2 regions of the Pseudoalteromonas sp. AS84 genome follow, and region 1 is predicted to be linked to the other one. Evidence: predicted binding sites of a transcription regulator. Region 1 holds the regulator's gene; the other holds the start of a gene.
What was found. The regulator FliA, encoded in region 1, starts transcription of late flagellar genes. The targets are predictions, from matches to a motif close to CTAAAGNTNNNNNNNNNNNNGCCGATA.
Positions count from the first base shown of each region.

Region 2: WNY79_RS09150 (DUF4402 domain-containing protein) is a predicted target of FliA. The motif match lies at 1,350-1,376, and genes of this name have one in related genera.

Region 1 covers NZ_JBBMQY010000010.1:71,363-74,523, reverse strand. Annotated here, with positions in the region: gene WNY79_RS12050 (MinD/ParA family protein) at 1-795, shown strand, start outside; gene WNY79_RS12045 (RNA polymerase sigma factor FliA) at 822-1,532, shown strand; gene cheY (chemotaxis response regulator CheY) at 1,573-1,956, shown strand; gene WNY79_RS12035 (protein phosphatase CheZ) at 1,974-2,747, shown strand; gene WNY79_RS12030 (chemotaxis protein CheA) at 2,763-3,161, shown strand, end outside.
Region 2 covers NZ_JBBMQY010000007.1:30,207-33,367, reverse strand. Annotated here, with positions in the region: gene WNY79_RS09160 (SPOR domain-containing protein) at 1-600, shown strand, start outside; gene WNY79_RS09155 (SPOR domain-containing protein) at 762-1,316, shown strand; gene WNY79_RS09150 (DUF4402 domain-containing protein) at 1,432-2,034, shown strand; gene WNY79_RS09145 (DUF4402 domain-containing protein) at 2,089-2,520, shown strand; gene WNY79_RS09140 (fimbria/pilus periplasmic chaperone) at 2,530-3,161, shown strand, end outside.

The DNA.
Region 1 (3,161 bases):
GTAAAAGTTATCGCTGTAACCGGTGGTAAAGGTGGAGTAGGGAAAACAAATGTTTCTCTAAATACAGCTATTGCACTAGGGCAACAAGGTAACAGAGTATTAGTGCTGGATGCTGACTTAGGTTTAGCAAACTGTGATGTAATGCTTGGTTTACGTGTAGAGCGTAATTTATCACACGTTTTGTCTGGTGAATGTGAGCTTGACGAAATTTTAGTTGAAGGCCCAGCAGGTATTAAAATTGTACCCGCTACGTCTGGTTCGCAAAGTATGGTGGAGCTATCGCCATCTGAGCATGCTGGACTAATTCGTGCGTTTAGCGAATTAAATACCGAATTTGATATTTTAATTGTAGATACCGCCGCTGGTATTTCAGACATGGTACTGAGCTTTTCTCGCGCGGCACAAGATGTAATGGTTGTCGTGTGCGATGAACCAACATCAATAACGGATGCTTACGCACTTATTAAAGTATTAAGCCGTGAGCACGGTGTTTATAAGTTTAAAATTGTCGCCAATATGGTCCGCAGTATGCGTGAAGGTACCGAATTATTTGCAAAGCTTTCTAAAGTAACAGATCGCTTTTTAGATGTATCAATGGAGCTAGTCGCAACGGTTCCTTATGACGAAAATATGCGCAAAGCAACACGTCGTCAAAAAGTAATCGTAGAACTCTTTCCAAATTCGCCAGCCGCTCTTGCGTTTAAAACACTGGCAACAAAAGCAGTTAAATGGCCAATACCAAATCAACCATCTGGGCATTTAGAGTTTTTCATTGAGAAACTAGTAAACGGCTAATTATGACAACACTGGTGAATAGAGCTATGGGATATCAATCAACACAAAACTTAAATGTGATTGTTGAGAAACATGCATCACTTGTAAAAAAAGTGGCTTGTCATCTAATTGCTCGATTACCACCTAGCGTTCAGCTTGATGATTTAATTCAATCAGGAATGATAGGTTTAATAGAAGCTTCAAAAAACTTTGATGCGACAAAAGGTGCAAGCTTTGAGACCTTTGCTGGTATTCGTATTCGCGGTGCTATGCTTGATGAAATGCGCCGTGGTGATTGGGCTCCTCGTTCAGTACACCGTAAAAGCCGACAAGTTGCAGAAGCAATTACTGGGCTCGAAAGTAGTCTGAACCGCGAACCAACAGATACAGAAGTTGCTGAAAAACTTGAAATTTCGCTCAATGAGTACCATCATATTTTAAATGATGTTAATACCAGTAAAGTATTAGGCATAGAAGACCTTGGTGTCGATGAGGATGTTATTACTCCCGTAGGCCAAGATTTAGCGCTAGACAAACCTTTTAATAATGTTAAAAATGACCGGTTTAATGAGTCTTTGCTAAGCGCGATAAAGTCATTACCAGAGCGTGATGCAATGGTGCTTTCTTTGTACTATAACGATGAAATGAATTTAAAAGAGATAGGACATATACTCGATGTAAGCGAATCGCGTGTAAGTCAGATACATGGTCAGGCGATGATTAAGCTTAAAGCTAAAATCAATGACTGGATAAACTAGTAGTAAGTAAACTAAGGTTAATACCTCACTGGGGGATGTTTTGGATAAAAACATGAAAATTCTTGTAGTTGATGATTTTTCAACGATGAGACGAATTATAAAAAACCTATTACGTGACTTAGGTTTCACTAACGTTCAAGAAGCTGATGACGGGTCTACAGCTTTGCCTATGTTACAAAATCAAGTATTTGATTTTGTGGTTACAGATTGGAATATGCCTGGAATGCAAGGCATTGACCTTTTAAGAGCAATTCGTGCAGATGATAAGTTAAAACATATCCCTGTATTGATGGTAACGGCAGAAGCTAAAAAAGAACAAATAATAGCTGCAGCGCAAGCTGGCGTTAATGGTTATATTGTTAAGCCGTTTACGGCTGGAACATTAAAAACTAAATTAGAAAAAGTATTTGAACGCTTAGGCTAATGATGGGGGAGAGGCTTATGTCAGCACCAGCTGCGCCTCAAATAACGTTAGAACAAGCTCGTCAACTCGTCATTTTTTTAGAAAACGATGAGCAAGATAAGGCAAATGAGTTGATTTTAGAGACCGCTTCACAAGAGCAGTCTAAATTATTTGCTGAAGTTGGGAAGTTGACTCGTCAACTGCACGAAGCACTTAAAAGCTTTGAGCTTGATACTCGCTTAACTAATATAACGACTGATGCTATTCCAGATGCTAAAAAGCGGCTTAATTATGTCATAGAAATGACAGAGAATGCGGCTAATAAAACAATGGATGCTGTTGAGGCTAGTTTACCTATAGCTCAACAACTGGCAGATGAAATATCTCATATCAAACCGACATGGGATCGTTTAATGAGTCGCGAGATTGAGCTTGGTGAGTTTAAACAACTTTGCCATAGTATCGATAAGTTTATGAATAACTCTCATCACAAAACTGATGAGCTTCAAAGCTTAATGACAAATGTACTAATGGCTCAAGATTATCAAGACTTAACGGGTCAAGTTATTCGTCGTGTTATAGAACTTGTTAGAGAAGTAGAAGAAAGCTTACTTCATCTTTTAACAGCTTTTGCTGAACAAGATGATAGTGACAACACAGCGAATAAAGTAGAACAACAAAAAATAAAAGAACCAGTTGCCACACAAACTTTAGCAGGTCCTGAAGGCCCTATTATTGATAAAGAATCGCGTAATGATGTTGTATCTGATCAAGATGAAGTCGATGATCTTTTATCAAGTTTGGGCTTCTAAGAGGAGAGTAACTGCATGTTTGAAGTCGATGAAGATATTTTACAAGACTTTCTTGTAGAGGCAGGAGAAATCCTAGAGCTTTTATCTGAACAGTTAGTTGAACTGGAAAATAATCCAGAAGATACAGAGTTACTAAACGCTATATTTAGAGGCTTTCACACTGTAAAAGGTGGAGCAGGCTTTTTAGCGATGACAGAACTTGTTGATGCTTGCCATGGCGCTGAAAACGTATTTGATTTATTACGTCAAGGCGTGCGAACTGTCAATTCAGAGTTAATGGATGTTATTTTACAAGCGCTCGACACCATTAATGAAATGTTCGCGACTATTCAAAATAGGGATAAGCCAGAACCTGCAGATCCTGAATTACTTCACACCCTCCATATTTTGGGCTTACCCCCAACAGAAGATGAG
Region 2 (3,161 bases), on a different contig from region 1:
GAAATAAAAACTATCGATGAACAACCTCAAAGTAACTCGCCTGACTACGTATCAATTACAGCCCTTGAACTTGCTCAGCTAAAAGATGCCGCAATGCAGTGGCAACAAGCTCGTGAAGGTATAGAGCGAATTTTAAGATTAGAAAAAGAAATAACTTACCTCGTAAATCATATTGATATTATAAACAGCAAAGCTATTGCGCAGTCTAATCAAGGGTATAGCAGCAAGTCTGTACGTTCGCCACGAAACACACGCAATGTTAAGTCACGCCAACAAGTTAAACAAAACTACAGTAATAAAAAACAAACTGTAAAATTAAATAAGCCTAAGCATGTATTTGCTTTGCAAGTCGCTTCGGTTGACTCAGAGCAAGGTGTGGCTAAAGCATGGCAAGAGCTAAATACTAAAGCAGCACCGTTGTTTAGAGACAAAATATTGACTAACGTAGAAACCGCCAAAATAAACGACAAAATGTTTTACAGGCTGAAACTTGGCTCTTACCAAAATTTTAAAAATGCAAAAGCAGACTGTGCCGTATTCAAGCTGTATAAACTCGATTGCATAGTAAGTAACTACACAGATAAACCTGTAAAGCTTTAACTTAAAGCGTGTAAAGTGGCGCAAAATTTGCTTTGATTTATTATCTTGGTTAGTAGAGTGCTTTTGCAATGCGGTATTTTAAGTCTTGTCATTTAATATCAGTTTTATTCTTATCTTTTTATTTATATGGATGTAGCAGCGCAACTGTAAATAACGAGAGCGTGCAGCATTCTTTAATAACTGATAAACAAGTAAAAGAGTATGTTTTGCAGTGGCGCTTACAGCAAGAAAGCATTGGTCGTTTAACTGCTATGGAAGATGATTTACAGCTATTAATTATGGCGTTATCGTCTCAAAGTGAATTAACTGAAAACCCTCCTTTACTCATGCAAAATAAAACCGATATTACCTATGGTAATCAGCCTTCACAGAATTTGGAACCGACGGCACTAAATAACACTCCCGAAGTAAAAACACCAAACTTACAAAATTCAGAACTCACCTTAACAGATGAAACTAAAATTGGAGCACAGCTTGGTTGGTATTTAAAGCCAGAGCTTGTTAAAGCAAGAGTCGAAAGGCTTAAGCAATTATACCCCAGTGCATTTACTCAATTTAATTTTACTATGTTTGAACGTGAAAATAATAATATGACTTTGTATGGATTACGTGTAGGTCCATTTAAAAACGATGCTCAAGTAAGTGCGTTTTGTTATTTAGCTAATCAGCTTGATCAAGCATGTAATATTGCTGCTTTTGTCGGAAAACCAATATAATTAATAAATTAGGCCTTTTAAACTTATATAGTATTAAAGTATTTGTACTAATAGTCGATACTAACTATAGTTGGGCAAATATTTGATAAAGCCCATTTTCTTATAAGGATTTAGCATGAAGTTTTATTTATCTGCATTAGCTGTAGCCACCGTGGTCAGCTCGTTTAGCACTTATGCTGCTACAGAGTCATTTGAAGCGAAAGTAACAGTACAAAATGCTGTAGTACTCACAAAAGATAACGATTTAAATTTTGGTACTATTCGTGCTATTTCAGATCCATTAGGCGCCGAACAAGCAACGCTGACAGTTAATCCTGATCCAGCTGCGAGCCCTGTTACTTCACAAGATAATCCAACTGGTAACGCTGCGAGTATCTCAATAATTGAAGGTGGTGAAGCGGGTGCTTTTAGTGTGTCAGATGTAGTACCAAACTCTATTTTAACCATTAGCGACCCAGTAAATACTTTAATACTACCCTTAGCTGGCCAAGGCTTAAATGAACCTGATTTTACTGTAGATGCTTGGACTTACTTTATAACGAGCGGAACAAATGCAGGAGCGCTTTATACGCAGGGTACTCCTAACCTACAAGCTGGTGCTGATGGCGCTGTATCATTTAATATAGGCGCGACTCTTTCTACTTCATCAAACGCATCAAGTGTGGATTACCCTGATGGTGAGTATTCTGGTAGCTTTAATATTGAAGTGTCATATTAATTAGTGTTTAAACAAACAATGCGCTTTTTGTATGTTTCTGTTTGGCTTTTGTTAATGTTTAGCGAGCAAGCCTATAGCGCAAGCATACAACAAGAAGCGCTTAATTTTGGCACTTTAGTTATCCCTCAAAATAATACTTTAAGCTCTATCACGATTAACCACGATGGTGAAATAACCACATTTGGTAGTATTTACGTATTAACTGAGGGGAATCCCGCAGAACTTTTATTTACCGATTTACCTCCCCTTACTCAAATATCGTTTAACAAAACGAGTGACTCTACATTGCAAAGTGAAGTACTTGGATCTAATAGTGCCAAGTTTTCGGTAGTATTAGCGGATTTACCAAGAACGCAAGCTAGCGATGAGTTTGGAGAACTTTTACTCAAAGTAGGTGGCCGTCTAATAACGACAGGGACTAGCCAAAGTTACTTAGATGGTCATTTTATTACTGACACCCAATTAGAAATTACGATTGATTACTAAAGGAAAAACATGCTTTATAAAGTTGTAGTGCTGCTCGCACTGAGTGTATGTATTTTAGGAAAAAATGCATACGCAAATTTACTTATCTCTCCAACCCGTATTAGTTTTGATGAACGTCAACGAACCGCTAAAGTTACTGTAATTAATACAGGTGATGAATATCAAACATATCGTGTTTTATGGAGTGAGAAGCAAGCGCAACCAAGCGGTGGCTACATACAGTTGGCAGAGGCTACAAGCGAAAGTTTAAGTTCAATGGCACGTTTGTCACCAAAACAAATGCGTTTAGCACCAGGTGAAAAACAAACAGTAAAAATAGTAATACGTAAACCTAAAGGCCTAGCTTCTGGTGAGTACCGCTCTCATCTTCTATTTCAAGCATTGCCTAGTGAAAATACTAATAAAACAAGCTCAATAAAAGTTAATATGATTATGAGCTACAGCATTCCTATTTTGTTACGTAAAGACATGAAACAGCCAGAAGTTGCCATAGAGCAAGCTAAGCTAGTGCTAAATGAAAGCAATCAACGTCCTCAGTTTTTATTGAATATAAAACGAGAAGGTAAGTTTAGTAGCTACGGTAAATTGAGTGCTTACTTTGTTGATAGCAATAACGATCAAGTTAAAATTGCAGAAATTGG